3 regions of the Arsukibacterium sp. genome follow, and region 2 is predicted to be linked to each of the others. Evidence: predicted binding sites of a transcription regulator. Region 2 holds the regulator's gene; each other region holds the start of a gene.
The links. The regulator sigma-54, encoded in region 2, starts transcription at its own class of promoters, with help from an activator protein. The targets are predictions, from matches to a motif close to TGGCANGNTNCNTGCTT.

Region 1: the regulator sigma-54 is predicted to act here: its motif matches at 12,210-12,226, upstream of V7D78_RS07805 (PEP-CTERM sorting domain-containing protein).
Region 3: the regulator sigma-54 is predicted to act here: its motif matches at 1,938-1,954, upstream of V7D78_RS00680 (flagellar protein MotY).

Annotation. Positions count from the first base shown of each region.
Region 1 covers NZ_DAINOE010000029.1:25,341-39,577, forward strand. Annotated here, with positions in the region: gene V7D78_RS07750 (MotA/TolQ/ExbB proton channel family protein) at 1-1,266, shown strand, start outside; gene V7D78_RS07755 (MotA/TolQ/ExbB proton channel family protein) at 1,266-1,793, shown strand; gene V7D78_RS07760 (ExbD/TolR family protein) at 1,805-2,209, shown strand; gene V7D78_RS07765 (energy transducer TonB) at 2,212-2,826, shown strand; gene V7D78_RS07770 (hypothetical protein) at 2,829-4,091, shown strand; gene prsR (PEP-CTERM-box response regulator transcription factor) at 4,142-5,500, opposite strand; gene prsK (XrtA/PEP-CTERM system histidine kinase PrsK) at 5,502-7,577, opposite strand; gene V7D78_RS07785 (S1 family peptidase) at 7,587-8,366, opposite strand; gene V7D78_RS07790 (patatin-like phospholipase family protein) at 8,477-9,313, shown strand; gene V7D78_RS07795 (PEP-CTERM/exosortase system-associated acyltransferase) at 9,412-10,176, shown strand; gene V7D78_RS07800 (ThiF family adenylyltransferase) at 10,261-11,124, shown strand; gene V7D78_RS07805 (PEP-CTERM sorting domain-containing protein) at 11,244-12,152, opposite strand; partial or broken gene prsT (XrtA/PEP-CTERM system TPR-repeat protein PrsT) at 12,407-14,237, opposite strand, start outside.
Region 2 covers NZ_DAINOE010000139.1:9-4,254, reverse strand. Annotated here, with positions in the region: gene lptB (LPS export ABC transporter ATP-binding protein) at 1-670, shown strand, start outside; gene V7D78_RS16175 (RNA polymerase factor sigma-54) at 729-2,216, shown strand; gene hpf (ribosome hibernation promoting factor) at 2,243-2,530, shown strand; gene ptsN (PTS IIA-like nitrogen regulatory protein PtsN) at 2,538-3,011, shown strand; gene rapZ (RNase adapter RapZ) at 3,008-3,865, shown strand; gene V7D78_RS16155 (HPr family phosphocarrier protein) at 3,855-4,130, shown strand.
Region 3 covers NZ_DAINOE010000002.1:238-14,474, forward strand. Annotated here, with positions in the region: partial or broken gene V7D78_RS00665 (Hpt domain-containing protein) at 1-175, shown strand, start outside; gene V7D78_RS00670 (response regulator) at 168-581, shown strand; gene V7D78_RS00675 (hypothetical protein) at 661-990, shown strand; gene V7D78_RS00680 (flagellar protein MotY) at 997-1,881, opposite strand; gene rnt (ribonuclease T) at 2,017-2,703, shown strand; gene V7D78_RS00690 (Grx4 family monothiol glutaredoxin) at 2,759-3,100, opposite strand; gene sodB (superoxide dismutase [Fe]) at 3,358-3,942, shown strand; gene V7D78_RS00700 (PrkA family serine protein kinase) at 4,196-6,118, shown strand; gene V7D78_RS00705 (YeaH/YhbH family protein) at 6,133-7,398, shown strand; gene V7D78_RS00710 (SpoVR family protein) at 7,437-8,957, shown strand; gene V7D78_RS00715 (sensor domain-containing diguanylate cyclase) at 8,993-9,967, opposite strand; gene V7D78_RS00720 (response regulator) at 9,970-10,986, opposite strand; gene tpx (thiol peroxidase) at 11,123-11,752, shown strand; gene adk (adenylate kinase) at 11,852-12,496, opposite strand; gene htpG (molecular chaperone HtpG) at 12,788-14,237, opposite strand, start outside.

The DNA.
Region 1 (14,237 bases), on a different contig from region 2:
TTGGAACAAATCAAACGTGAGCGCGTTGTTGAAGGCCGTGTAAATCAGGAGCGTGAACGTGCTTTCCTGGCCGAACGTGCTGATAAGCAAGCATTACTCAATACCGCAAAGCGTCAGTTAACTGAAGAAGAAGCGCGTGGTCGTCGTTTGCAGCAGCAGTATGCGCAAAACGATATCACTATCGCGCAGAAGCAGCAGGAACTGGACAGTGCTTTAGGTACCATGGGTGAAGTGTTTGGTGTTATCCGCCAGGCGGCTAACAAAACCATCGGTACTATCAGTAGCTCTATCATTAGTGCTCAGTATCCGGGTCGTGACGTACCGCTGCGTACCATCGCTGCTGCTACCGAGTTACCAACGCTGGAAGAAATGGAAGACCTGTGGGTTGCCATGTTAACTGAAATGACTGAATCAGCAAAAATCTCTAAGTTTGATGCTGATGTCGTTGAGTTAGCCGGTGGTTCATCTACTCAACGTGTCACACGTTTTGGTACTTTCCACCTGACGACTAACAACGAGTATCTGATCCGTAACGTAGACACTGATCAAATCCAGCCTCTGGGCCGTGCTCCACAAGCTAAGATCGCTAATTCTGTTGCCGACTACCATCAAGCACGTGCCGGTGAGTTAGCCAGCTTATATGTTGACCCAACTAAAGCTAACTCATTGTTACGTTTGAACCAGCAACGTTCAACCTTAATGGAATACTACCATGAAGGCGGTACTGTAGGTTACTTAATCACTGTGCTTCTGGCGATCGGCTTACTGATAGCATTAGAACGTATTCTGGTATTAACTGCTGTCGGTGGCAAGATGCGTAGCCAGTTGAAAAACCTGGCCTCGCCATCAACCAATAACCCACTGGGTCGTATCCTGAAAGTTTATCACGACAACAAAGATGCTGACGTGGAAAACCTGGAATTGAAACTTGATGAAGCCATTCTACGTGAAACACCAAAAGTAGACCGCGGTATCGGCTTAATTAAACTCTTTGCTGCAGTTGCGCCACTGATGGGTCTGTTAGGTACCGTTATCGGTATGATCCTGACCTTCCAGCAAATTACTCTGTACGGAACAGGCGATCCAAAACTGATGGCAGGTTCAATTTCTCTGGCTCTGGTTACCACAGCGCTGGGTCTGATTGCCGCTTTACCATTACTGTTCGTGCACAGCATTGTTCAGTCACGTGCTAAGTCAATTCTGCAAGTATTAGATGAGCAGAGTGCTGGTATCGTTGCTGCGCACGCGGAGAAGGAGAAAGCCTAATGATACTCCAGCTGATAGAGCTGTGGGAATCGGTACAGGATTTTATTCATACCGGGGGCAACGTCTTGTATGTTGTCGCCCTGGTGCTCTTCGTTATGTGGGTTATGATGATTGAGCGCTACTGGTATTTACGTGCGGTGTTTCCCAAAATGAAGCGGGATATCATCGCCAGGTGGGATGCGCGGGAAGATACAACTTCCTGGTACGCTCACAAAATCCGTGATACTTGGATTTCCGAAGCGACGGATAAACTCGATCAAAGAATGTTACTGATTAAAACACTGGTTGCTATGTGTCCACTTGTGGGCCTGTTAGGCACCGTTACCGGCATGATAGCAGTATTCGATATCATGGCTACTCAAGGCACCGGTAACCCGCGCACTATGGCGGCAGGTATTTCGATGGCAACGATCCCAACAATGGCCGGTATGGTTGCCGCCTTGTCAGGTGTGTTTTTCAGTTCGCGGCTTGAAGTGCAAGTGAAACGGGAAAAAGCAGATCTCGTGGACAGCTTACCGCATCATTAAGAGAGAATTTTATGGCACGTAAACGTATTCGTGAAGACGAAGAAGCCGCAATCGACATTACGCCGATGATGGACATCGTTTTCATTATGTTAATATTCTTTATCGTTACTACTTCATTCGTGAAGGAAGCCGGTATTGATGTCAATAAGCCAGAAGCAACACAGGTTCAACAACAACCGACCGCCACTATCTTTATCGCTATCCGTGCAAACGGTGAAGTGTGGATGGATAAGCGTCCGGTAGATATTGAGCGGGTTGCGGCTAACATCGAACGCTTAAGAGCAGAATCTCCGACTGACACTATTATTTTGCAGGCGGACATCGAAGCTAAACACGGTGTAGTAATGGAAGTGATGGACCAGATCAAAATTGCTGATCCTACGCTGGTGATTACTATAGCCGGGGAGAAAAAATAATTATGGTGCGTTTCCTAACATCGTTGATTATCGGTGCAGTGGTAACGTTTCTGTTGTTTCTGATTATGGCGCTGCTTGTTAAAGGCAGCGGCGAACGCCAGGCGGTCGATCAAGAGCGTATTATCGTTGAGATTAATACCACACCGCCTGATTCAGATACACAGGTGCGGCGGCCTCCACCGCCGCCACCACCACCGCCACCAGCGCAACCGCCTAAGACACCTCAGCCTGAGCCTGAGATGACTAATACGGCAGGTGCAATTGGTTTTAATATGCCGGGCCTTGATCTTGGCGTGAACACGGGTTTAGGTGATCCTGGTTCATTACTGCGTGATGGTGACGCTACTCCTATAGTGCGTATTGAACCACGCTATCCGGTGCAAGCGGCTCGTGACGGCTTAACTGGTTATGTCACACTGCGCTTTACTATTATGGAAGACGGCAGTGTTGGTGAAGTAGAAGTCATTGAAGCTGAACCACGCCGGGTGTTTGACCGCGAAGCGATTCGTGCATTAAACCGCTGGAAATATAGCCCGAAAGTGGTTGATGGTAAGCCACAGCGTCAGCCTGGTATAGTGGTACGGCTTGACTTCACTCTCGATATGGCAGGAGGTTAAGTATGAATAAACTCACATTATTAACTTCAGCGCTGTTAGTAGCTGCATCCTTTAGTTTTGCTGTGCCATTACAGGCGCAGGATCTTACTGCAGCAGACAGAGAGCGGATTGAGGCACGTAAAAATGCCAAAACTCAGCTGCCAGGTGAAAGGGTAGGTCGTGCAGTTACCCGTGCTTTTGAATTGTATAGCGAAGAGAAAATTGATGAAGCTTTAGCTTTGTTGATGGACCTTCGCCCGGGTAACGATTTTGATACGGCTTTTGTGAATCGCTTTATCGGCAACCTCTATGCCACTAAAGATGCCAAGCAAGCTATCAAATACCTGGAATTATCTGTTAAGCCTGATGTAATGAGTTTTGGCGATCAAGCACAAGCTCTTAAATTATTAGGTGATTTACAGTCGATGGAAGGTATGCACCGTGCTGCCATCCAGAGTTATCAAAACTGGATGCGTTTTACCGGTGAGCGTGACTCTGATGTATATTTGCGGATAGCTAATGCCCATTATCAGATGCAAGAGTATGACAAAGTTATTGCGCCTGCTGATAATGCTATTCGCTATGCCCGCGAACCGAATAAGCAGCACTATATGTTGAAAATGGGGGCTTTCTATGAGGCTCGCAACTACGTTAAAACCGTAGAAACCGTTGAGACTATGGTGCAGTTATTTCCGGAAGAGCGTTCATACTGGGTATATTTAGGTAACTTTTATACCTTGTTGGAAGAGTATTCTAAATCGTTAAGTGCCTTTCAGATTGCTTATGCCAATGGTTACCTGGAATCTGAAGCTGAACTGAAGTTGTTAGGGCAAATGTATGCCAATAACAATATTCCTTTTAAGGCCGCAACAATTTATGAAAAGTACTTAAAAGCAGGCAAAATCAAAAAGGATCGGCAGATATTAGCAGCGATAGCTTCTAATTATCAGGCGGCCCGTGAGTTTGCAAAAGCGGCTGAGTATTATGGTGAAATGGCTAAGTTGACCAACGAAGCGGATGCTTACCGTCGTCAGGGCAACGCCTTTATGGCAGTACAACGTTATGCAGATGCTATTACGGCTTTTGAAAACTCATTGCGGTTAGATTCCCGTAATGTTGGCCGGGTACATATTGATATGATGACGGCGTATTTAAACCAGAATAAACTCAGAGAAGCGATGGCGTCATTGCAGGAAGCCAAGAAAGATCCTGCAACTTCACGTCAGGTACGCAGCTGGGAAACCTATATTCAGGAAAAAGCCCGCGTTCGCAATATGCGTCTGTAGTTTTTACCCAGAGTAAATCGAATAAAAAAACCCGCTTTAAGCGGGTTTTTTTATAACTCGATTTCGCTGCTGCGCAGATCATGTAGCCGGTATTTTTCAATTAATGCATAGAGTGTAGGGCGGGTAATACCGAGTAAGTCAGCGGTTTTAGACAAATTAGCGTTGGCAACAATAAATGCATGACGGATAGCTTTGCTTTCAGCTTGCTCTCTTATCTTACGCAGGGTATCAACCTTATTGGCTTTTACAGCGGCTAGACCAAGATCTTCAGCGCTGATTTTTTTGCTGTCTGCTAAAATCACTGCCGATTTAAGCTTGTTTTGCATTTCCCGAATATTGCCGGGCCAGCTATGGTTTAGCAATGCCTGGATGGCACAATCGGTAAAACCCTGCACCTGAGTTTTATATTCGTGATTAAACTTATGTAATAACGCCTTAGCGATGATAATAATATCATGGCCACGCTGTCGTAGCGGTGGGATAGTCAGGGTGATTTCACTGATTCTGTAATATAAGTCTTCCCGAAACGCTTGCTCTGCCACCATCTCTGGCAGGTTGCGGTGGGTGGCACAAATGACCCGCACATCGACTTCAATTTCCTGGCGGCCGCCGACTCGCTCAATCACACGTTCTTGTAAAAAACGCAGCATCTTAGCCTGCAGACTTAATGGCATATCGCCAATTTCATCCAGCAGCAGGGTTCCGCCATTAGCCCCTTCAATTTTGCCTAGTGTGGTTTTATTTGCACCGGTAAAGGCGCCTTTTTCATAACCAAATAACTCACTTTCTAATAAGTTTTCCGGTATGGAGGCACAGTTTATGGCAACAAAAGGTTTGTCAGCTCGTGGGCTTTGTTTGTGGATGGAGCGGGCAAATACCTCTTTGCCTGTACCGCTTTCACCTAACAGCAGTGTAGTGATCTCTGTTGGCGCAATTTTTTCAACGGTACGGCAGGCTTTTAAAATGGCTTCACTGTTACCAATAATATCTTGTTGCGACGCTTGGCTGGCTTTCAATGCCTGGTTTTCTACCTCTAACTGAGATAGCTTAAAAGCCCGTGCTAAAATAATTTGCAGCACGTCAGCATCAATTGGCTTTTGATAATAATCATAAGCACCCAAGGCTACTGCTGCCAGCGCATGCTGATTATCGGTGTTACCGGTTAGCACTATGACTTTACACTGGGGTTGTACAGCGAGAATCTCCGCTAAGCAGGCTAAGCCTTCACTGGCATTGGCAGCATCGGGTGGTAAACCCAAATCCAGCGTAACCACCGCAGGTTCATAGCGACGTAATTGTGTCAGGGCACTGCTTCTGTCAGCAGCAAATACCAGTTCATAGTCGCTCAGGCTCCATTTCAGTTGTTTTTGGATCCCTGGATCATCTTCTACTATCAATACGGTATTCATATTACAGTCCTTGTACAGCTGTCAACGCAGGCGAATCTTGCCTTACTGGCAAGTTTAACGGAAGTATCAGACTAAAGGTAGTCCCTTTTGTTGGTATGCTATTAACACTGAGACTGCCGCCCGATTGCTCAGCAAAGTGTTTGGCGTCGTAGGCACCTATGCCCATGCCAGCATTACCTTTGGTAGAGTCAAAGGGTTTAAATAGTCGCTCAGCGATAAAATCGGCACTCATGCCGCAACCGGTATCACTGATGCTTATGATGACTTTATCATGTTCAGTGCTTACGGTTAAGCAGACTTTATCATCTGGCTGACATGCTTGCTGGGCGTTATCCAGCAAATGATAGAGCACACTGGCGAAACGCTCTTTATCTATCACTAACCTGGCATCTTCGATGACTTTCAGCTCTGGCACTGGCAGTCGATTAGCGCAGCGCTGCTTGATAACCTGCTCTGCAACAGCAGCGACTGAAAACTGACTATGCTGCTGCTGGCTGACGCGTTTACTGCCTAATTGCGACAGCATATGTTGCATCCTGTTTTGCATCGCGGCCAGAGTGTCAAAGGTATCCTGAATAAATTCAGGGTTAGCGGCATGACGCTGAGCATTTTTCAGGATTAAATCTATTTGGGCTTTAACGTTTTTAAGATCATGCACTACAAAGGCAGACATCTGGCTAAAAGCAACAAACTGTGCATTTTCACTCAGTGTTTTGCTGGCCTGCATCAGCAATAGTAAGCTCGAAACCTGCTCAGAAACCAACGTTAGGTAATCACGAAGCTCCCAATTAAGGCTTATCTTGTTTATCTGCGGGGCATTCATCAGGCAGAGCCCCCAAAGCTGTCCTTTGCTATGCACCGGGATCAATAAGTGGACATCGCACTCACTTAAATACGGCTGGCTGACTACAAAGCTGTCTTGCTGGTCATTTGTATCCAACAGCCAATATTTTGTGGCAAACTGCTGTTGATAATCTTTAATCAGCTTCAGTTCTGCAGTGTTCAGTTCGGACCGTTGTTGTAGGGCTAATGTTTGCGGTTGGCCATCCGCCTTAAACATCACTATAGCGCCTCTGTCATAGCCAATGCTGTTTAGCCAGATAGCCAAAATGCGTTGGTATTGCTCTGGCTGACGTAAGTCTATTTGTTTTAAACCCGTCGTTAAGGACAACCATTTTTCGCGATAATCAAATTTATTCGCAAAAAAATGTTTCTCAATAAATACTTTAAATTTACGTCTGACGGCACCGGATAGCAGTAATACGGCCAATATAGCAAAACCAAGACCAATAAAGGTGGCCTGAATCAGGTTAGTCCAGTCTCCTCCTATAAAGCGTATGTAAAAACCGGCGATTGCCAGTAAACACAAATACAGGCCTGCAGCCATTACCAGTGAGCTTTGCAACACAATATCGCGCGATATGTAAACGGTAATGCCCCAGGCTTGGATCCGACGCAGTGAGATAATCAGTAGTGGCACTAGCGCTGTAAATACATAACCACGTGCCAGCCAAAGCTGATCATCAATACGGCCAAATAGCGCCGATTCTGCCAGCAGTACAAAGTCAAAGATGATACCAATAGTCAGGGCTAGCACTAAGGGCTTAAACTGCCAGCGTTCAGCCTGGCTGGCTCTGCGGTACAGTGTTTCTAATAGCGCCAGTTGTATAATGCAAATAGCCAGATAGCCGGTAAAAATATAGTGCCAGTCAAGATAGCGTTGGTAACCCAACCAACTCCACAAAGGTAAAGCAATGACTATCGCCAGCACTAAGGGGTGGCGAAAAAATTCGCGCCAGCTAACTACTTGCCTGCTTAATGCCGCTAATAAAAATAGCAAGAGGAACAGCGTGCGAGTACTTTCAAATAACAGGGACAGTGCGCTGGTAAAAGGCACGCTACCTGTCCAGGCATAATAGCCGGCCCAGCCGAGCGTCGCCAGGGTAAAGGTAAGCAGTAAGGTTTTTTGTAAATTACTGGTGCGGGTAGCGAGCACCAGGCCTAAAAAAAACAAATAGGCAATACCCGCTACAATAAAACCCAACCGATCCAATTCAAGGGTAAGCCATAAATCCATAATATGCTCTTAGCGTTGTTGCATCAGATCTAGTAAAAACTGACTAGGGATGGCATAGCTGATGCCGCTGGGATCGCTGAGTACTGCTTCTCTGGAAGATTTAATATAAACCTGATTTACAATACCAATGACTTCACCAGTTTGAATATTATAAAGCGGGCTGCCACTGTTACCCGGATAAGCGGTAGCATCCAGCTGATAAACCAAATAAGGTTGTTGCAGATGTCGTAACGCCTGGCTGTGTAAGTCGCGGGCGTTATCTGCCGGTATGGCTACCGGCGTATGCGCCGCTATAGTGCCGCGGTGAGTCGCAGGGTACAAACCTAATACATGCGTAATGGGAAAACCGGTAAAGCCAACGTTAGCGCCTTCAGCAAGCATTTCTGCCTGGCTGATATTTACTGCGGGTAAGTTGGCTTCAATACTGAGTAGAGCCAGATCATGTTGTGGAGACAGCTCCCGACTAAGAATTTTATGCACGGTGACTTTATTGGCACTGCCGGAAAGCACCACATATTCTTCCAGTTGTGCTGTGTTCAGACTTTTAGCAATCACATGATAATTGGTAGCTATTCTGTTACCTGGCGCTACGGCAAAGCCGGTGCCGATTAATTGAATACGTGGTGAGCCGGTTGGATTATGTATGCCTATTGCCACTACCGAGGGTTTAATCTGCTTAATGGTCTGCACTAAGTTATCCGCCGTGGCGGGGAATGCCAGAAATAAAACCAGTAAAAGAGTGTGTCGCCAGTAATGCATATCCATATCCACCTTATGTTTAGCGTCCATTAAACAAGCTTATACTAGCTTAATTGTTGAAAAAATGCGCGTGTTAGTACTGGAATCTTAAGCTGATTAGCGCATACTAATAGTATGTATTGCAACATGGATTAAAAGCAGTGCAAAATCAAAGGGAAATTGTACCCATCTTGTCTGGTGGGGGCACCCGCTTGAGCTGTTATATTGGTATATTACAGGCATTACAGGAGCAAGGCTTTTATTGCCGGCATCTGGTTGGTGTGTCTGGTGGCAGCATAGTGGCGTCGCTTTATGCCTCTGGCTGGCCATTAGATAAAATCCGTAACCTGGCAATGTATACGGATTTTAAACAGTTCAGGGGCATGTCTCTGACTAAGCTGATCCGCTTTGGGGGCTTATCCGATGGCAACTTGTTTGAACAGTGGCTTGACACTCAACTTGAAGGGCGCTGTTTTTCTGATTTAGAACTGGATTTACATGTATTGGCCACCGATATCCGTGGCGGTGGTCCGGTCGTATTCAGTAAAGCGACTACACCCAATTTACCGGTGTCTCTGGCCATCCGGTTTTCGATGTCAATTCCGTTATTTTTTTCCTTTAAGACCTTCAAACATCATGTAATGACCGATGGGGTCATTTTATCAGAAGATGCGCTACATCATGATTGGTCTGGACGCGATGTGCCTATAGTCTGTTTTCGGTTAAAAAGTGAAGCTGAGCATAAACCTGTGGTAACCAGCAAATATCTACCGGTAATTAGTTATATTAATATGTTAATTCAAACGTTTATGAACGCCGTGTCGCGTGAGTATGTGCACGCAGAGTTTTGGCATAATACGATAGTAGTGAATACCGGCGAGCTGTCTTCAGTGCATTTTGATATGACAGTCGAGCAAAAACAGCAACTGTATAACATGGGTTATCAGACAGCAAAAACGATAATGCCGTTAAAATTAAAAGCGTTGTTTAGCCATTAAAGCCTACTAAGCAGTTTTCGGCTTTTTTTGCAGATCACGCAGCACTATCACACTTTTACACTAAACTTAGCAAAGGGATATTTCAGATGGATGCGGCTATGACCAGCAAAACGCTTGCAGAAAATTTTGCACTGTATTTTGATATTAAATTTGCCAATACCAAAGCGCTACAACAGGAGGCATACCGGATCCGTCATGCTGTTTACTGTGAAGAATTGGGTTGGGAGCCGCTGCGGGATGATAAGATGGAAATTGATAACTGCGATAGTTATTCTTTTACACTGTTACTGCAACATAAAGCAACAAAACGTTATGCCGGAACAGCCCGCTTAGTGATCACGCCACCTAATCAACCTGAATGCCTGTTACCATTTGAAGCACACTGCCTTGACTCTATAACGCCCGGTGCCATCAATTTACAAGATTTCCAGCCGGGATCATACAGTGAAATCTCACGATTGGCGGTACCTGAAGAATTCAGAAGGCGTTTGGGTGAACAACACACGCCTTTTGTCGTTAACGAATTTAGTAGTGATGTTGCCGTTTTTTCCGAAGAGGAGCGCCGTAACTTTCCCAACATCGCCGTTGGCCTCTATTTAAGCATCATAGCGCTATCGAGAATGTGTCATCATCAAGCAATGTTTGTGGTGGTAGAGCCTCGGCTAAAAAAACGCTTGGAGCGAATTGGCTTTCCATTTGAACAACTCGGCGAAGAAATGGATTATCATGGTGTCCGTGCATTATTTTACCTTCGAAAAGAAAACTATACTGCCAAATTATCGCCCGAAGTACTTGAGCTCTATCAGTTCTTGTATGACAGTTTGTATCCACAAGTTTTATTGCTACCTTATCTGCAGCGTTAAGGCCCTATCATGACCGCATCTGTAATAGCCCCTGTTGGGGATAAAGCCAGCCCTCAGCCAGGCTTAACCTCTGACGCGTCTGTACTGAAGACCGTGTTTGATTATCAAACTGCTTTTTCGCGCAATATTGGCTGGTTTACTGAAGATGAGCAGCAGCTGCTGGCCGCTAAAAAAGTGGCTATTGCCGGCTGCGGTGGTGTTGGCGGCATACATACACTGACATTAGCCCGTTTGGGAATTGGCCAGTTTGCTTTATCAGATTTTGACAGTTTTGGCATTGAAAACTTCAACCGGCAAGTTGGCGCACTGATGTCGACTATCGATAAACCGAAACTGGCTGTGATTAGCCAGATGCTAAAAGACATTAATCCGCAGGTTAAGCTCAGCGAATTTGCCGAGGGAGTCAATGAACACAATGCTGAAGTTTTTTTAGAGGGTGTAGATTTATATGTCGATAGCCTGGATTTTTTTGCGATTAAAGCCCGCCGGCTGATTTTTGACCTTTGTCAACGCAAGAACATTCCGGCTATTACTGCTGCTCCCCTTGGTATGGGCACAGCATTTTTATGTTTTATGCCGGGTAAAATGAGTTTTGAGCAATATTTTGGTATGAGCCATTGTGCGGAGTCTGAGCAATTTGTCAGGTTTTATCTGGGCCTGGCTCCTAAGGGGTTACAGCGACAGTACTTAGTGGATCCCAGCAGAGTCGATTTAGCCAATAAACGCGGGCCTTCCACTATAGTGGGTTGTACTTTAAGTGCCGGTATTGCTGCCTCTTATGCCAGTAAAATATTGCTGGGCAGGGGGGATGTCATCTGTGCGCCACGGGGTATGCAGGTTGATGGTTATCGAAATAAGCTGGTCTACAGCTGGATGCCGTTTGGTGCCGCTAACCCCTGGTTTAAATTAAAAGTCAAGCTGGCAAAAAAACAACTTGGCATCAATTAAGCGTTAACGCATGGCTTTCCGTTAGCTTAAGATTTTTCTAAGCGTATATTTTACTGATAAGATTGATGAGCAAGCAAAAACGCCAGCAGATGCTGGCGTTTTATTAACTGACTTTACTATTAAGCAGCTTTCGAGGCTTTACGCTGACGACGGCCAGCAGCTCCCATGCCTAACAAGCCCAGGCCAAGAATAGCTATAGTCGCTGGCTCAGGGATAGTGGCAGTAATAGAACCATCAAGAGTTGATTGGCGAATAGCATTAGTGCCAACTAATAATAATTCGTTAGGATCTGGAATTGGCGGGTTAACGTTAGTATCCAGAATTAACCTGGCAAAATTACCAGTAGCAATACCTGATGCGGCATCTTTAAAGTTGCCACTGCCATCATCAATCCACAGGAAACCTGTTTCTGCAAAGGTGATGTCAAAAAACAGATCTAAGTTTGCTGGAGTGAGATTAGAACCTGTTAAGGTTGCTTCTATTACTACGCGGTCATTGTTTAAAGCTGTTCTGTCATCAAAGAAAAATCTGATGTAACCACCGGTAAATTGTGGGCCAGCAGCTGTAAGGGTGCCGGTAAAATAATAATCTACCAGTAAGCGCCAGGTCAGCAGGAAACCTTCACCGTCCTGATTATCCAGCAGTGGTGGAATAAGCGGGCTCAGCGCATCAATATCACATTGCGCAGGGCAGTTAGGAAGTACCAAATTAACATTTGGTCCACCTAAAGATGGGCCAGATGCAGGTAAGCCTAAACCTGCAAGGATTGCTGCATCATTAGTATCAAAAAAACTACCAAAGATACTGCCATCACTAAAGTCATAAATTGATGTAGCCAATAATTGACTAAAGCCAAACTCATCAAACAAACCTGTTTTTGAGTCTGCGTCGCCATTACTGGAAACATTGGCAGGATCTTGGTCATCATACCAATTTGAGCCTACGTCAATATACATCCAATTTGCCGAGGCTGCCGCACTTAGCAGCAGTGTCGCGGCTGTAAGCGTTGCTTGCATAAGTTTTTTCATCGTCGAGTTCCTTTTCTAAGGTGGTGGTAGCACGGATAATGTTGCCGTATAAGATATAAGCATGATTGGTGCCAAGTTTTTATGTATTTTATATTTGATAAATATCAGTCACTTATAGTGGTTTGTTTCTGCGGTCATGCAGAGGGAAAGGAAGGTTGTAAATAAAGCTGACGGTTAGGTAAGGGTAGTTTATATGTTAATTAAAGTGAGGTATTAATAAAAAAGGCCTGCACAACGTACAGGCCAGTGGGTCATTATAACTGTTGACTAAGGGTCAGTTTACGTTGCGTCAGGCGCGCATCTTTACTGTTTACATTGTTTAAGATCTGACTTGCTTTGGCTTTGTTATTTAACAAAATAAGGGCTTCGGCGTAATTAAGCTTCACCTCATCGTGTTCAGGTCTAATGGTCAGTGACCGTTCGAAATAGCTAAGTGCATCCTGATGACGGTTTAATCTCATCAAGGCCGCGCCATAGGTGTCAAGAATATCCGGGTTTTTATCATCTATTTTAAGTGCCTGGCTGGCATAGTTTAATGCTTTTTCCGCTTCACCCTGCTCAATAAGCATCCAGGCATAGTTATTTAACAGCACTAAGTTATTGGGTATTTGCTCAACCAGTTCTTTATAAATCGCTACCGACTTGCTCACATCTGTTTGCATCAGCAGGTTGGCATAGACAATTTGCAGCCCATGGGTTGTCTCGTGTTTCTCCAGGTGAGCTTCAATAAAATTAATGGCCTGGCGTAGCGATACATCTTGGCGATAGAGCTCAGTAATGTACATTGCCGCCTCAGCACTAGGGCTATTTTTATAGCTTTCCAGGTACAGATTTAGCGCAGCACTGTTTTGACCTAAGCCCATCAAATTGCGGCCATGTAAATATTGGACTTCGGCCAGAGATTGAAATTCCGCTGGGCTCTGTTTCACAGTATCTATGGCTTTGTCGAACTGTCGGCTGTCAGTTAGCAACTTTAGTTTTGACATTAACAGCTGCTGGTTTTGAGGTTGGCGCTGCAGATGCCTGTCAATTATTCTGATAGCTTCTGTACTATTGTTGTTGCGGCGCAAGACTTCAGCATAAAGTAGGGTCGCCTGAATATGCTCAGGGTTTTGCTGATGCCATAACTGGCTAAGCCGGCTTGCTTCAGCTAAATTACCTCTTTGTACTAAGGCATCGACTAAAATCATCCAATGGACGCTTGGGAGTTGTTGCGCTGTATCAATGGGTTCTAACTGCGTTATCACTTCCTGGACCTGTTTGGCGTTATGTAAGTAACGGGCTAACGCTAACCTGAGCTGGTAGTTTTGTGGGTTTTTAGCCAATTGTTCCTTGGTACGATTAATTTCAGCGGTGGCGTCCCCTAATCTGTGACCCACTATTAATGATTGTGTAATGGCAGGGACATATTCCGGATGGCTGGTAATCAGCTTATCAAGAATGACTTTAGCAGCAGGGTAATCGTTTTCAAAGGTGGCTACTGATGCCAGCATCAGTTGTGTAAAAGGATTATTGTCACCTGTAACCTCTGCCGCAGCTAAATGTACTTTCGCATCCTCAGGTTTTAACTGCAGCAAATCAGCATAGGCTTTCAGGTTGTGGCCCATAAAGGCGGTTTCTGGATCTTTAATCCAGCCATCGGCTAATTGATCAACTTTGTCATATTGTTGCTGACGTAAATAGCTGGTGGCCAGAATCAACCGGGTTTGGTGATCTCCAGGTTCCATCATTAGTGCCAGTTCTAAATCACGAATGCCTTCATGTTCTTGGCCCGCAACATTTAATTTTAGCTGGCCCATAGTTAATAAGGTATTGACGTCTTTAAAGCCTGCACTTTCGTATTTGGCGATTAATTCGGCCGCGGCATTATTATCACCTGCGCGCGCCAGGTTAAAGGCGGTGGTGGCAAACAGGTTTAAGTCTTCCTGAGTAGGCGGTAAAGAGCCTAATGCTTCTTTGGCGATACCAGGTTCACCTGCTTTTAATTGCAGGGCAACGTACAAACGTTTGGCAGGTGGAAAGGCATCTAAATATTGGCCCATGGCAGCAAAGTTGTGTAGTGCCTGAGATTCTAACCCTAATTGA
Region 2 (4,246 bases):
AAAAGATGTCAGCCTCGAAGTCAACGCCGGGCAAATTGTTGGTCTGCTAGGCCCTAATGGTGCCGGTAAAACCACCACCTTTTATATGATTGTTGGCTTAGTGCCATCAGATAAAGGCAGTATCATTCTTAATGGCGAAGACATGACCTTTGCCCCTATTCATCAGCGTGCCCGTGCCGGCATTGGCTATTTACCGCAAGAAAGCTCCATTTTTCGCAAATTAACCGTGCATGAAAACTTACTGGCCATTTTGCAAACCCGCAAAGCATTAAGCAACAGCAGACGCGAAGAGTTGGCTGATGACTTGCTTGAAGAGTTCCATATTGGTCATATCAAACATAGCCTGGGCATGAGTTTATCTGGTGGTGAACGGCGCCGGGTAGAAATTGCCCGCGCTCTGGCCGCTGATCCGGCGTTTATTTTACTGGATGAACCTTTTGCCGGAGTTGACCCTATTTCGGTACTGGATATAAAAAAAATTATTCAACACTTGTGCCAGCGTGGTATCGGCGTGTTAATTACTGATCATAATGTGCGTGAAACGCTCGATGTCTGTGAAATAGCCTATATTGTCAGCCATGGCGAGCTGATTGCTGCCGGCCCCCCACAAGAAGTGTTGGCAAATCAGCAAGTACGTGATGTATACCTGGGTGAACAATTCAGGCTATAGTTAGTTTATAAACGCCACCACAGCATGACGCGGCTAAACGGGAGAAAAAAATAACGACATGAAGCCCTCTTTGCAACTTCGCTTAGGCCAACAACTGACCATGACACCGCAACTGCAGCAAGCAATTCGCTTGTTACAATTGTCGACTATGGAGTTGCAGCAGGAAATACAGGAGGCACTTGATGCTAATCCACTGCTGGAAGGCGAAGACGAATACGACAGCTTTAATGGCGAAATGGAACCGCAACAACCTGATCGTGAGCACACGACAGACAACAGTCTGACAACAGATGACTACGGTCATGACGAGCCCACCGAACCCGACAGCAGTGAGGCGATGACCGAGCAAAACATCCAGGAAGACTTGCCGCTGGATAATCAATGGGATGACTTAGTCAGCGCTGCGCCCGTTAGTGCCGGCAATAGCATGGATGATGATAATGTCTATCAGGGCGAAACCAGTGAGAGTTTGCAAGATTACTTGCGCTGGCAAATGCAATTAACGCCTTTTTCTGACACTGACCGTACTATTGCCGAAATCATTATTGAAGCCATTGACGAAGGCGGCCTACTCACCATCAGTTGTGACGATATCCTTGAATCGCTTGGCCTGCCCGATGTTGAGGCCGATGAGGTAGAAGCGGTGATCAAACGCATCCAGCTATTTGATCCTGTGGGCGTCGGCGCGCGTTCAGTGCAGGAATGCCTGTTAGTGCAATTAAAACAATTTGACCCGGCTACGCCCTATTTACGTGAGGCGCAGCTATTGATTAGCGATTATGCTGACTTTTTAGCGAATCGGGACTTTCGTTCTTTGCTGCGCGTGACTAAACTCAAAGAAGAAGAGTTAAAAGAGGTGATGCGGTTAATTCATAGCCTGAATCCGCGCCCTGGCGCCGATGTTATTCGCGAGGAGCAGCAGTATGTGATCCCCGATGTCACCGTCAGCAAAGTGAAAGGCCGCTGGCAGGTGGAGCTAAACCCGGATGCCATACCAAAGGTACGGATTAATCAGCAATATGCCGCTATGTCCCGTAATGCCAAAAGCTCTGCTGATAGCCAGTTCATCCGGTCGCACCTGCAGGAGGCAAAATGGTTTCTGAAAAGTCTGGAAAGTCGCAACGAAACATTGCTCAAGGTAGCAAACTGTATTGTGCAGCAACAACAAGCTTTTTTTGAACATGGCGAAGAAGCAATGAAACCTATGGTGCTGAATGATGTTGCCGAAATGGTCAGTATGCATGAGTCGACCATTTCCAGGGTCACCACGCAAAAATATATGCATAGCCCGCGAGGTATTTTTGAACTTAAATTCTTTTTTTCCAGTCATGTTAGTACAGAGAGCGGTGGTGAGTGTTCCTCAACGGCCATTCGCGCTTTTATCAAAAAATTAGTGGCGGCAGAAAATCCGGCTAAACCGCTGAGTGATAGCAAAATGGCAGAGATTTTATCTGATCAAGGCATTAATGTGGCACGCCGTACCATTGCCAAATACCGCGAAGCTTTATTTATACCGCCATCTAATCAACGTAAGACCTTGCTTTAAGTGTTCTAAACAGAAGGAAAATGTCTATGCAAATCAACCTAACTGGTCGTCATGTCGAAATCACCACAGCCTTAAGAGAGTATGTAGACAATAAATTTGCTAAGCTGGAGCGCCATTTTGATCATATTAACAATGTACATGTCATCCTAAACGTGGAAAAATTGAAGCAGATCGCAGAAGCTAAGTTGCACCTGAATGGTGGCGAAGTGTTTGCGGCCTCAGAAGACGAGAATATGTATGCTGCTATCGACCAGTTGATTGATAAGCTGGACCGGCAGGTCATTAAACACAAAGAAAAGATAGCCCGACATTAATCAGCGTATGATGAACTTAAGCACTATGCTCGCCGAGAACTGCACCAAGAGTGCAGTTCTTTTTAACAGTAAAAAACGTATTCTGGAATACATAGCCGAACTGGCACAGCAACAGCTGCCTGACATGACGGAATATAGTATTTTAGAAGCACTCATGACCCGTGAAAAGCTCGGCTCCACCGGCATAGGCGGTGGTATTGCTATCCCTCATGGTAAATTACAGAGCGTCAGCAAACCCATGTTGGTATTTGTAGTGAGCAAAGATCCTATCCCCTTTGACGCTATTGATAACCAGGCAGTGGATATTTTTTGCGCTATTTTAATTCCACAAGAACAATGTCAGGCGCATTTGACTACTCTATCCGGTATTGCCAAATTATTAAGTCAAAAGGAGCTGACCCGCAAAATTCGCCATGCAGCCTCCGATCACGATCTTTATCAGTTATTAATGGAATATAGCCAACAAGGGACTGACACATGAAACTGCTGGTGGTAAGTGGCCGCTCTGGCTCAGGTAAATCTGTCGCACTCAGAGTAATGGAAGATTTAGGCTACTATTGCGTTGACAATATTCCGGTCAACTTACTACCTACCCTGGCAACCACGGTTATGGGGCAGTATGAAAGGGTAGCGGTAAGTATTGATGTGCGTAACTTACCGCAAGACCCCGATGAGCTGACCGAAATTTTGTCATATTTACCCCGCAAGTTAGAACTAACCATTCTCTATCTTGATGCGGATCACACCAGCCTGATTAAGCGCTTTAGTGAAACACGCCGTTTGCATCCGTTATCACATCAGGCGATGTCGCTGGATGAGGCCATTTCACAAGAACAGCACTTGTTAGACCCGATCTCCAGCCGTGCCGATTTGTATATCGACACCACCGAAATGAATGTGCATCAGTTAGCAGAACAGCTGCGTGAACGCATTCTTGGCCAGAAAAGTGGCAAACTGGTGATGTTGTTCGAATCTTTTGGCTTTAAATATGGCATTCCCAAAGATGCCGACTTCGTGTTTGATGCCCGCTTCTTACCCAATCCACATTGGGAGCCGGATTTGAAACCCCTTACCGGTTTAGACCAATCCGTGAAAGATTTTTTAGCCTCGCAAGCCGTGGTGGCCAAGTATATTTGGCATATCAACAGCTTTGTCAGCAGCTGGTTACCACATCTTGAACGCAATAACCGCAGCTATCTGACCATTGCCATTGGCTGTACCGGTGGGCAGCACCGCTCAGTATATATTGCCGAAAGCCTGGCCGAGAGCTATCGCAGCCAGCGCGATGATGTGCAAATTCGTCATCGCGAGTTGGTACGTCACCATGGACGCTAAACTCAGCGCCACAGTAACCATCATTAATTCACTAGGTTTGCATGCGCGCGCCGCGACTAAGCTGGCGGTATTATGTCAACAGTTCAGTGCCCGCATTGAACTGATGCAAGATGGCAAAGCCGCAGATGCCTCCAGTGTACTGGCGCTACTAATGCTGGCCAGTAGCCCTGGTAAAACGGTTGAAGTTACTGCACAAGGCCCTGATGCGGCCGCCGCATTAGCAGCGGTAACAGCGCTCATTAATAATGGGTTTGATGAAACCTAGCCGCTGTACACCTTATAACCGATGCGGTTAACTTCCGACTGCACCTGACCGATAACATTTATTTTTTTGCTTTAGTCTGCTAGAGCGTGTTGATCTTTGCGGTATGAAAAATAGGC
Region 3 (14,237 bases), on a different contig from region 2:
AATTGCTCATAAGGTTAAAGGAGGAGCCGCTAGTTTTGGCGAATTAACACTAAGCAACCTGGCTAATGATCTGATGCAGCTGCTGAAAAGTCCGGTAACAGAACACACTAAACAACAAGCAAGCCAACATTTTGTATCTACTTTACAGCAGGTTGGGAGCCAGGTTCATGGCTGAGAAAAAAATACTGTTAGTAGATGATGTTGATTACAGCCGGCAATTACTGCGAAACAACATTATTGCTCTAAGTAATGAAGGTCAGCTCAAGCAACGTCAGTATAATTTTTACAATGCCAGTTGTGCCAGTAATGCGCTGAGTATGTTTAGTATGCAAAAGCCGGATCTGATATTTTTAGATATCGAACTACCTGATTGCTCCGGCCTTGATTTATTGGAAAAATTTAAAAAGAGCCGGCCAGAATGTATTATTATTATGGTCAGTGCCAATAGCACTCTCGAAAATGTACAAGCCAGTCTCAAAGCCGGGGCAAGCGGTTTTATTGTCAAACCCTTTACTGGCGATAAGATATTGTCGGCGCTTAAGTTATTTGAAAGACATTGCCGGATAACAGAGCAAGATTGACCGTGTTTGATACTGGTCAACACCAGCAATTATTTGCTATGGTATAAGATGTAAACCGGAATAACGATAAGGACTCACCATGCGGCGTATTGCCCTTTTATGTTCATCCCTGCTTATGCTGGGCGCCAGCAACCAGCTGTTGGCAGCAGACTTTCACCAGGTACCGGTTCCGGCGGATGCCCGAGAATTTGCCCGGCTTGATACCAAACTACCTGCGGTGATGAGCTATTTCAGCCAGCAATCTATGCCAGCATTACAACAATATTATCAACAGCAGTTAGGCTCGCCACGCAATACGCAAATGGTACATGGCCGCTTAAATCTGTACTACAGTGTTGGCCAACGCTCGGTGCGTATTTTGATTTCTGAGCAGCAAGATTGGCGTCAGGTTGATATCATGGTTGAATAACCAGGCTCAAGGCCTGGCCATCTGCAGCACTACCCTGCGGTTTGTGGCCCGGCCCAAACTGGTTTCATTGGAAGCCACATGCCTACGCTCACCATAGCCGTCTACCCGCACTTTATCCTCAGTTACCCCGGCATCCAGCAACAAAGCCTTTATTTTATTAGCGCGACTAAGTGACAGTTGCTCATTCATCCAACGACCACCGAAACTGTCGGTATAACCTTGCAGTTCTATATAGTCGATATCTGGATCGTGTTTAAGGTATTCAGCAACCTGAGATAACCTACGGCGAGACTCCCGGGTCAACTGATCGCCGCCACTTTCATAACTCAGTACAATAAAGGCAATATCTTCAAAGCTGTATGGTAATAAATTAGCAATACACTGATTAAACTGATGATAGCTGGAGGGAAACTGCACCGGATTTAACGCCGCAGCAATACGATCATAGGGGCTGTACCAATCGGCAAAATAAAACGTTGGGCTAAAGCCCTGCTCCAGCTCAGTCAATAAGGTCCAGGCGGTTTTTTTCGGGAGATCACCATTAAACTGTTTTAACAGCTTCATGCTGGCCACGGCTTTACTCGGCTCACCGGGGCGCCACTGTGGCGGTACAGACAGCACTTCTGCCAAGCCGTAGTGATCGGGCAGCCGCAGCATTTTTAGCTCAAAATCAATATTTAATGCCCGGTTGGCGACACTAGTGAAGACCGCGGTACCAAAGTTTGGAATAACGTGTTCCAACCGGCATTGGATTGGAGTAGCACTACTGAGTTGCCACTGCGATTGTTGCAAAGTGGCAGAATATTGACGCAACTGCGTCGGGCTGGCCGACAAAGTCCAACTGCTAAGCAGCAACAGCAGCGTAAGGCTGCCAAGGGTATTCACTTGCATCTGTCTATCCTGTGCTAATGAAAATGGCCTGTATCAACAGGGAAGTTAAAATATCTAAGCAAGCACTATGCCGAAAGCAAGACGGCGCAGGCTTTTTTTGGCATACTAGCGCCGAATTCTGATAATGGTTTGATTATGACAGCTCCTTCATCTTTATTGTCGCGGCGTTTTCGCGGCTACTATCCTGTAGTTATCGACGTGGAAACGGCAGGCTTTAATGCCACTACCGATGCGTTGCTGGAAATTGCTGTTAATTTACCGACGATGGATGAACAGGGCCAGTTGCAGCCCGGTGAAACCCTGCATTTTCATATCGAACCCTTTGAGGGCGCTAACCTGGATGCCAGCTCATTGGCCTTTAACGGTATTGACCCTTTTAACCCTTTACGTGGGGCAGTGCATGAGCGTGAAGCCATTACAGAAATTTGTAAAGCAGTGCGCAAAGCACAAAAGGAAGCAGGTTGCCAACGCTCAGTCATAGTGGCGCATAATGCTACCTTTGATCAAAGCTTTGTTAATGCGGCTATCGCCCGTCTCAATTATAAACGCTCACCGTTTCACGCTTTTGTGTCTTTTGATACCACCAGCTTGTCGGCACTGGTACTGGGGCAAACCGTACTCGCCAAAGCCTGTCAGGCAGCGGGCATTGAATTTAACAGCAAAGAAGCGCATAGCGCCTTGTATGATACTGAGCGTACGGCAGAATTATTTTGTTTTATGGTCAATCGCTGGCAGCAACTCGGGGGCTGGCCATTGCCCGTTAGTGCAGATGACTCGGATGCTGGAGACAATGAAAATGCTGATGAGATTGCCACCGCTTAAAGGCCGCAGCTCGGATCACCAGACCAGCAACGCCGGCCTGGTGTCATATCAAAGATTACTCAGCCGTGGTGTCAGGCTGATGACGGGCAGCAGCTTCTTTGATAATAGGTTGCAACTCACCACGCTGAAACATTTCCAGCACGATATCACAACCACCAATTAACTCACCTTCTACCCACAACTGCGGAAAGGTTGGCCAGTTTGCGTAAGCCGGCAATTCAGCGCGGATATCCGGATGCTGCAGTATATCGACAAACGCAAATTGCTCACCACAGGCAATCAGTGCCTGTGAAGCCTGCGCAGAAAAACCACAGCTGGGGAATTTAGGCGAACCTTTCATAAAGAGTAATATTGGATTTTCGGCAATTTGTTGCTTAATTTTATCCAGCGTTTCCATAATAACCTCGTCGATGACATGTAATTTAGCTATTTTACCGTGTTTAGGCCGCAGTTACACTTGAGATTTCAATAAAAATCCCCACTAAGCTATAAGTCGTGCTTGCCTTGGCACAAACCGAAGCAGGCTAAACATCGTATAATAACGTTAATAGCCAGAGTACAGCTTGAACAGTACAGCTTAAACTTGAGTATTTTAGTCAGGTTTTGTAATCTGGTTTGTGCAGACACATGACATCACACCAATGGAGATCAACAATGGCCTTTGAATTACCCGCCCTGCCCTATGCAAAAGATGCTTTAGTACCACATATTTCTGCTGAGACGCTGGAATATCACCATGGTAAGCATCACAACACCTATGTCGTTAAACTAAACGGTTTAATTGAAGGCACCCCTTTTGCTGATAAATCTCTGGAAGAGATCATTCGCAGCAGCGAAGGCGGCGTATTTAACAACGCAGCCCAGGTATGGAACCACACCTTTTACTGGCACTGTTTATCTCCAAATGGCGGCAAAGAGCCTACTGGCGCTTTAGCCGATGCCATTAATGCTAAATGGGGCTCATTTGCTGCTTTTAAAACAGCCTTTAATGACAAAGCCGTCAATAACTTTGGTTCCAGCTGGACCTGGTTAGTGAAAAAAGCTGATGGCAGCCTGGACATTGTTAATACCAGCAACGCCGGCACCCCGATTCAAGACGCTGCAGTGACTCCTATCATCACTGTCGATCTGTGGGAACATGCTTACTACATTGATTACCGTAACGCCCGTCCAACCTATCTGGATGCGTTCTGGGCTTTAGCTAACTGGGATTTTGCTGCGAGTAACTTCGCTGGTTAACAGCACTGTTCAGCGCCTTATGGCTACATAACCCGGCAACTGCCGGGTTTTTTCTGCAGTTTAACCGCGCATCACCGTCCGCATTAGTTTACAAAATCTCAATTGTCGGCAGTCATCTCATTCGCTTAAATCCGCGTAATTAAGACTAAACAACGGATTTTTCTGTCAATAAGTTCAGCGAAGCCCCGTTTTACTGTCTAACCTTAAGTTAACAGCTTAGTTTGAATCCCAATGTTAATGGCTGGAGGTGCATATGGGTATTTTTGAGCACTACAAATCGCGCTATGAGGCTAGCAGAGAGGAGGAGTACAGCATTCAGGAATTCCTGGCGCTGTGTAAGGAAGATAAAAGTTGTTACGCCACCGCGGCAGAACGCTTACTAATGGCCATTGGCCAACCTGAACTGATAGATACCGCACAAGATCCAAAATTAAGCCGCTTGTTTTCTAACAGAGTTATCGCCCGTTACCCAGCGTTTCGGGAATTTTATGGCATGGAAGACGCCATAGAGCAAATCGTCTCCTATCTGAAACACTCCGCTCAGGGGCTGGAAGAGCGCAAACAAATTCTGTATTTACTAGGCCCTGTTGGCGGTGGCAAATCGTCCTTAGCCGAAAAACTGAAATTTTTAATGCAACAGGTACCAATTTATTATCTGAAAGGCTCCCCGGTGTACGATCATCCGTTATCCCTGTTTGATGCCGCAGAAGATGGCCAGATTTTGCAGCAGGAATATGGCATTCCAAAACGCTATTTACGCAATATTTTATCGCCCTGGGCCAGTAAGCGGCTACATGAGTTTAATGGCGATATCAGCCAGTTTACCGTGGTGAAAAAATATCCGTCTATTCTTGATCAGATTGCCATTGCCAAAACAGAACCCGGCGATGAAAACAACCAGGATATTGCCGCCTTAGTCGGTAAAGTCGACATCCGCATGTTGGAGCATTTTGCCCAGAATGACCCCGATGCCTACAGTTATTCAGGTGCTTTGTGCCGGGCAAATCAGGGCCTGATGGAGTTTGTGGAAATGTTTAAAGCGCCGATTAAGGTGCTGCACCCATTGCTCACGGCCACCCAGGAAGGTAATTATAACGGCACTGAGGGCCTGGCTGCACTGCCGTTTGACGGCATTATTCTGGCCCACAGTAATGAGTCGGAATGGCAAACATTTCGTAATAACAAAAACAACGAGGCATTTTTAGACCGGGTCTATATTGTTAAAGTACCCTATTGCTTAAGGGTCAGCGAAGAGATGAAAATCTACCAGAAACTGCTGGAACACAGTGAGTTAAATCAAGCCCCCTGTGCGCCTGGCACTCTAAGTGCGCTGGCACAATTTGCCGTGTTATCACGCTTAAAAACCCCAGATAACTCAAGCATTTATTCTAAGATGCGCGTATATGATGGCGAGAGCCTGAAAGATACTGATCCTAAGGCTAAATCTTATCAAGAGTATCGGGATTATGCCGGGGTAGATGAAGGCATGACCGGCCTGTCTACCCGCTTTGCCTTTAAAATTTTATCGCGGGTGTTTAATTTTGACAGTACTGAAGTAGCTGCCAACCCGGTACACCTGTTTTATGTGTTAGAGCAGCAAATTGAACGGGAGCAGTTTGCTGCCGATGTAGCCGAGCGCTATCTGGAACATCTGAAGGGCTACCTGACACCAAAATACATTGAGTTTATTGGTAAGGAAATTCAAACCGCCTATCTGGAGTCTTATTCTGAATACGGCCAGAATATTTTTGATCGCTATGTGATTTATGCCGATTTCTGGATCCAGGATCAAGAGTACCGCGATCCGGAAACCGGCCAGCTGTTTGACCGCTCAGCACTGAATGCCGAGCTGGAGAAAATTGAAAAACCAGCGGGGATAAGTAACCCAAAAGATTTTCGCAATGAAATTGTTAACTTTGTGCTCAGAGCCAAAGCCAAAAACAATGGCAAAAACCCCAGCTGGACTAGTTATGAAAAACTCAGAACCGTTATTGAGAAAAAAATGTTCTCCAGCACCGAAGAGCTGTTACCGGTAATTTCTTTTAATGCCAAAACCAGTACTGAAGATCAGAAAAAACATGATGACTTTGTCAACCGGATGATGGAGAAGGGCTATACCCGAAAACAGGTCAGATTACTGTCAGAATGGTATTTACGGGTACGTAAATCGCAATAACCGCCGGAGGTAGTATGGCGCATTTTATTGATCGCCGGCTCAATGGTAAAAACAAAAGCGCAGTAAACCGACAGCGCTTTATTCGGCGTTATAAGCAGCAAATTAAAAAGGCAGTGTCTGATGCCATTAGCCAGCGCAGTGTCACCGACATTAGCAGTGGTGAAAGTGTCACTATTCCGAAAAAGGACATCAGTGAACCTTTTTTTCACCAGGGAAAAGGTGGTCGCCGGCAAATTGTGCACCAGGGTAATGATCAATTCAGCCCGGGCGACCGCATAAAACGTCCAGAGGGTGGCGCAAGCGGCAGTGGTCAGGGTGATGCCAGTCAGGATGGCGAGGGCGCAGATGAGTTTGTGTTTTCCATCTCCAAGGAGGAATACCTCGACTTGCTGTTTGAGGATTTAGAGTTACCAAATCTGCAAAAAAACCAGCTGGATAAGCTGGTGCTTTACAAAAACGTTCGCGCGGGTTACCGCTCGCAGGGCGTGCCGTCAAATATTGATATAGTCCGTTCCTTACGTGGCTCACTGGCACGTAGAGTAGCGATGCGTGCTGATAAAAAACGTCGCCTGGCCTTATTAGAGCAAGAGCTGGCAGAGCTGGATAAGGCGCCAATAGCCGATGAGCAACAGCGGCACTTATTAACAGAGCAGATCAGCGAATTGCGGCAGCGTATTGCCGCTGTTCCTTTTATTGATAGCTTTGATTTGCGCTTTCGCAATTTTCAGAAGAAACCTGAACCCACATCCAAAGCGGTGATGTTTTGCCTGATGGATGTGTCGGGCTCGATGGATCAAGCGACCAAAGATATGGCGAAACGCTTTTACATCTTGCTGTACTTGTTTTTAAGCCGCAGCTACCGCAATGTCGAGGTGGTGTATATCCGCCATCATACCCAGGCCAAAGAAGTAGACGAGCAGGAGTTTTTTTACTCGCAGGAAACCGGCGGTACCATTGTCTCATCGGCGTTAAAACTGATGCATGATATTGTGACCGAACGTTATGATCCAACGCAGTGGAATATCTACGCCGCTCAGGCCTCAGATGGCGATAACTGGACAGATGACAGCGCGCCCTGCGCTGAGCTACTGGCCAATAAGTTGCTGCCGCTGGTGCGTTACTATGCCTACATTGAAATTACTCAGCGCGCTCATCAAAGCCTGTGGCACGAGTATGAAAAACTGTTGAGCCAGTTTGATAATCTGGCGATACAACCGATCCGCAATGTCAGTGATATTTATCCGGTATTCCGGGAATTATTTAAAAAGCAGGCCGCGTAGGCCCTTGTGCTAAATCTTAGCTAACGAGTGAGGCGATTATGGCCAAAGCAAGCAAACAAGCCAGTCAATGCCTGCCTGACGGGCCAGACTGGAACTTTGAGTTACTGGACGCCTACCATCAGGAAATTGCCCGGGTGGCTGCACACTATCGGCTTGATACTTACCCGAATCAGATTGAAGTGATCACCGCCGAGCAAATGATGGATGCCTATTCCAGCGTGGGCATGCCGCTGGGATATAACCACTGGTCCTATGGCAAAAAATTTATTCAGACCGAGCAGCATTATAAACGCGGCCAGATGGGGCTGGCGTACGAAATTGTGATCAACTCCAACCCTTGTATCGCTTATTTAATGGAAGAAAATACCATTACCATGCAGGCACTGGTGATGGCACATGCCTGTTATGGTCATAACTCCTTTTTTAAAAATAACTATCTGTTTAAAACCTGGACCGATGCCGGCTCTATTATTGATTATCTGGTGTTTGCCAAACAGTACATCAGCCGCTGTGAAGAAAAATACGGTATCAGTGAAGTAGAAGATACGCTGGATTCCTGTCATGCGTTAATGAACTACGGCGTAGATCGTTATAAAAGACCGCAAAAAATCTCGTTAGAAAATGAGCAAAAGCGCCAGCAGCAGCGTGAAGACTATTTGCAGTCGCAGGTAAATGACTTATGGCGCACTATTCCGCGCCAGGCGGCAGCCACCGAGCAACAAAAGCTGCGCTTTCCGGCCGAGCCGCAGGAAAACATGCTGTACTTTTTGGAAAAAAATGCCCCTTTACTCAAGCCGTGGCAGCGCGAAATCGTGCGCATAGTACGCAAAATTTCGCAGTATTTTTATCCACAAAAACAAACTCAGGTCATGAATGAAGGTTGGGCTACATTTTGGCATTACACCATTTTGCAGCACCTGTACGATGAGGAAAAAGTCAGTGATCGTTTCATGCTGGAAGTCCTGCACAGTCACACCAATGTAGTGGCACAGCCTGACTATAACAGCCGCTATTACTCAGGCATTAACCCCTATGCGCTGGGCTTTGCCATGTTTTGCGATATTAAGCGCATTTGCCAGGCGCCAACGGCAGAAGATAAAGAATGGTTCCCGGATATTGCTGGCAGTGACTGGCTGGACACGCTGCACTTTGCTATGCAAAACTTTAAAGACGAGAGTTTTATCAGCCAGTATTTATCGCCCAAAGTTATTCGCGACTTTCATTTATTTGCCGTGGTCGATGATGAACAACAAGCCGCGTTGGAAGTGGCTGCTATCCATAATGCCGAAGGCTATCAACGTATCCGGCAGATGTTGTCGGCGCAGTACAATTTGAGCCAGATTGAGCCCAATATTCAGATTTATAATGTCAATGTGAACAGCGATCGGGCGCTGACCTTGCGCTATATTCCGCAAAACCGGGTGCCGCTGGCAGAGAGTGCCAAAGAGGTGCTGCGCCACCTGCATCGGTTATGGGGCTTTGAGGTTATTTTACAGCAACAGCAAGAAGATGGCAGCCTGACGATCCTCTACCGTTGCCCGGAGCCTGCACAGGTATAAACCAACAGTTTAAGCTCTTGGACAATGTCACTCAGTTAAGCTTCTGACTCTGGCACAAAGCAGCTGACTTTATTACGACCGTCTACCTTAGATTGATACAAGGCTTTATCAGCAGCTTCAATCCAGTTGGTATGGTACTGCATATGCTGGTCGCGCTGTGCCAATCCCAAACTGATAGTGACCTTTAGCTGCTGCTCGTTGTAAGGGATCAGCAACTTTTCCACTTTGCTTCGAAGCCGCTCAGCCAGATAGTTAGCTTGCTCTAAGGTGGTATCGACCAGCAATACTGCAAATTCTTCGCCGCCATAGCGCCCTGCTAAGTCGGTGCTACGCAAGCTGCTACTAATCACCGCAGATACCGCTTTAATGACCGCATCGCCTGCGGCATGACCATAGGTATCATTGACCCGTTTGAAATGGTCTATATCACACATTAATAAAGTGCTGATATGCTGTGAGTAGCGTTGTAAACGGGTGAATTCTTGTTTTAACCCATCTTCCCAGTGGCCGCGATTGCTTAGTTGAGTCAGAAAATCAATCTTTGACAGCTGACGCAAACGACCATTCATCGAGGCCAGTTCCAGTGCACTAACCGCTGCATCTGTCATATCATAAATAATAAAACACAGATGAGTGACATTGCCGCGACTGTCAGTGATAGGAAATATAGTGCTGTTCTGATACATGTAATCAGCACTACCGGTAATGGGCCGATAGTTTTTAAACTTGAAGATATAAGGACGCTGCTCCCAAATAGTAAAAGCCCGGTTTTTCAACAGCATCACCGGATCGCACTTGCGTCTGAGCCAGTCTTCATCAATTTCAGGGAATAAATCAAACAGGTATTTGTCTCGCACCTGCCTTGGCGTTAAGCCACTGTGATTTTCCATAAAGCCATTCCAAACCTGGATGCGGTAGTCACAATTAAGCACCACTAATCCCACATCCACCGTTTGGAACATATCCATTAACCAATGAATTTCTGATACATCTACCTGCGCATTGGACATCGTTATTCTTCCAGCAAAAAGGCGACTTTATAGCTCAGTGTTTTTAAGCTGTCTTCGGTAAATAATAATAACAAATCACAATTTATCTGATGATTTTCAATGCCGTAGCTGAGCTCAATCGCCAGCGTTTTACGCCAGCGCTGCACATTAGCTTTAATCAGTTCACTGACTGGCGCATGCTGCCCCAACACCACAGGGTGGCCCTGGCTAAAACTCATGTCAATTTGCTCGGCTATACCTTTTAACACTGAGCCAATTAAGATATTGGCAACATCCATCAGTAATTCGAGTTCGATTGCTGGTGTCAGCTCTCCCTGGTAATTCATTAAAGTGGCGATATCTTTAAAACTGGAGTCGGTCAAAATTAGCAGGGCTTCGCCTGCGACACCGCCACCAATAAAGCCCTGACAAACAGCCGAAGTGCTGGCTTCACCTTCAATCGAGGCCAGCGCCATATGCAATTCACTGACTTCAATAAGATTAACATTAGGTATAGGCAGCTTAACAAAAACATTGAGCAAGCGCGCTAATAAATCCCCCGCCTGGCCCATAGCGACATTGGTAATTTCCTGAAACACATCGCGCATTTCATTACTAATCTCGACTTTTTTTCGTGCCAGGGGTTCAGCGGTTTTACGATGGGCACTGGGTAACTCTTCTGCACCGACTGATTGTAAAATATGCTCGAGTTTTGCCCGGTCGACCGGTTTTTTAATAAAATCGATGGCACCCAGCGCCATCACCCGTTGATAGGCTTCCGGCTGCACATCACCGGACACCACCACAACCTTTACCGCTAACTCACGCTGTTTTAATTCAGCCAACACCTGATAGCCATCCATGGTAGGCATATTTAAATCCAGAAAAAGCCAGTCGATGACCTTGTTTTGCAAAGTCGCCAGGGCATCTGCACCATGACCGGCAAAACAGATCCCCTGCTGCCACTCTTGTGGTAGTATGCGGGCAAGTTGTTTGCGGGCTAAGTTGGAATCATCGCATATCAGAACTGCGGGCGTCATCAGATCCTCGTTACAAAACAGATATAGCTCATCATAGCCGCTAACCGAGCAGAATAAACCGTTAACCGCAATTTTTTGCTGTTTTTTTCTAAATTTTATGTCGTTATGCTGATTTTGATCAAACAGGAATTCGAAGATGCGCTCTAAAAGCTACTTTTTATCGTCACATTTTGTTGCCATGTTAACCTGCCTGATGGCGTTATTGCTTAGCTCTGATAGTCTGGCCTATGACATTAATCGAGGCCTGACATCCAGGCTCAGCGAAGTAAAGTCGGGTCCGGAGCAGGTGGTATTGTTGGGGCAGACGCAACAAGTCGGGAATAAAGCACCAGCATTTAAAGTGGTGGACAATCAGTTCAGAACTATCCACTCTACTGATTTCGCAGGAAAAACCCTGCTTATTAGCGTAGTGCCCAGCATTGACATTGGCATTTGCTCACTGCAAACCCAGCGCTTTAACCGCGAAGTCGCGCAATTACCGGCTGAGGTCAGGGTCATTACCATCAGTACAGATTTACCTTTTGCGCAAAAACGTTTTTGTCAGGCCGAGCAAATTGATGCGATGCCGGTTCTATCTGATGCGGTATGGCGTGATTTTGGTAGCAAATACGGCTTGCTGATTAAAGATATGGGGATGTTAACCCGAACTATTTTGATTATTGATAATAAAGGTAAGCTGGCTTATAAACAATTAGTGTCAGAGTTGACAGCCGAACCCGACTATGACGAGGCCTTGAGCCACTTGCAGCAATTGTTAAAGCAATAAGCTCCTGCCTATTATTGAAACATAAGGTTCGCGATAAAAAGCATACTATTAAAAAGCCTGGCCCAAAAAACTACGCCAGGCTTTTTTGAAAGCGTTAACTTACCCTAACAGCGTAACTAATTTTGCGCTGACATCATCAACAGCAAGGGTACCATCCAGGTGATGATACTGGGTATTACCTGCATCTGCTTCCTGCCGGTAGTAACCAACCAGTAACTTCGTTTGCTCGTGGTAAATAGCCAAACGCTTTCGAACGGTTTCTTCGATATCATCAACGCGGATAACCAGCTCTTCACCGGTGTCATCATCTTTACCGGCAACTTTAGGCGGATTATAAGTTAAGTGATAAACCCGACCAGATGCAGGGTGCACCCGACGGCCACTCATTCGCTCTACAATGACGTCATCTGGCACATCAAATTCAATTACATGGTCTACCTTAATGCCGTTTTCTTTCATCGCATCAGCTTGCGGAATAGTACGCGGAAAGCCATCCAGTAAAAAACCTTTGGCACAATCTTCTTTAGCAATACGCTCTTTTACCAGACCAATAATCAATTCATCCGATACCAGCTGACCGGCATCCATCACTTTCTTTGCGGCCAGCCCCAGCTCGGTGCCTTCTTTGATGGCCGCTCTTAGCATATCACCGGTCGAAATTTGCGGGATGCCATATTTATTCATTAAAAATTGTGCCTGAGTTCCTTTACCGGCACCAGGAGCACCCAACAAAATTATGCGCATAGCAACACCCTCGTGTTTTGGGAATAATTACTTAGTATTAGGGTTCGGATCTTTACACAATGCGTCATTCGAAACAAGATGTTTGTCGACTGGTGCTACCTGAGGTGGCTATTTCACTCGCCTTTAGTCGATAGCCTTGACTATACAGCCGTTAAGCCCATTTTAAACGGGCTAACAGCTAAAAAGCACAATTTTAATAAGACTTTTGTTACTGCTATCGACTAAAGTTTGTAGCATGTTAAAAAAAAAGCAGCCAGCGGACGCTGACTGCTTTGATTGACAGGCTGTGCATTATTTAGCTAAAGATAACAGCAGGTTGTTTAAGCGGCTAACAAAACTGGCCGGGTTTTTCAGGCTGCCGCGCTCGGCGAGCAGCGCTTGTTCAAACAGCACCTCGGCCCATTGTTTAAAGCGACTTTCATCGGCTTCATCAGCAATATGTTTCACTAGTTGATGCTCCGGGTTCAGCTCAAATATCGGCTTCACCTCAGGCGCTTTCTGGCCAACAGACTCCATGAGCTTGATCATCTGAGTGCTCATATCAAACTCATCGGTAACCACACAGGCCGGGCTGTCGGTTAAACGGTGGCTGACTTTGACATCTTTTACCTGCTCACCTAAGGCCGTTTTAAAGCGCTCGACCACAGATTTAAAGGCTTCTTCGGTTTGCTGTTGCGCCTGTTTGGTTTCATCATCATCCAGCTTGGATAAATCCAGGCCGCCTTTCGCGACTGAGCGCAGTTTTTTGCCGGCAAACTCAGATAAATGCTGTACTAACCATTCGTCGATACGATCTGATAATAACAACACTTCCAGCCCTTTTTTGCGGAACACTTCCAAATGCGGGCTGTGCTTGGCGGCTTCAAAACTGTCTGCCACCAGGTAGTAAATTTCGTCCTGCTGCTCTTTCATGCGGCCGACATAGTCTGCCAGTGACACCTGTTGCTTGCTGTCATCCTGCTCGGTTGACGCAAAACGCAATAAGCCGGCAATTTGCTCTTTGTTGGCATGATCTTCAGCCGGGCCTTCTTTTAATACCTGACCAAATTCATTCCAGAACAACTGATATTGCTCAGTGTCTTTCGCCAGTTTTTCCAGCATCTTCAGGGCACGGCTGGTACAGCCTTTGCGCAGGCTCTGGCTGACTTTAGTGTCCTGCAGGATTTCACGCGACACGTTTAGCGGTAAGTCACTGGAATCCAGCACGCCCTTAATAAAGCGCAGATAGCTTGGCATAAACTGCTCAGCGTCATCCATAATAAAGACGCGTTGTACGTAGAGTTTCAGGCCATGCTTCGACTCACGGTTCCACATATCAAATGGCGCTTTTTTCGGCACATACAGCAAGCTGGTGTAGTTTGAATTGCCTTCAACCTTGTTATGGCTCCAACTCAGTGGCTCACTCCAGTCATGCGAAATATGCTTGTAGAATTCCTGATATTCTTCATCTGAAATATCTGACTTATCGCGCGTCCACAAGGCGGTAGCCTTGTTCACCGGCTGCCAGTGCCCCTCTGTTGCGGCTATGGTTTCGCCGTCTTCTTCACGCTCTGGTGTGCCTTCCTGCCACATCTCCACCGGAATGCTGATGTGATCAGAGTATTTAGTGACAATACTTTCTACTTTCCAGCGCGTTAAAAATTCGTCTTCGCCGTCACGCAGGTGCAATACAATGTCAGTACCACGGCTGGCTTTGCTGATAGGGGTAATGCTGTAATCGCCCTCGCCGGCAGACTCCCAC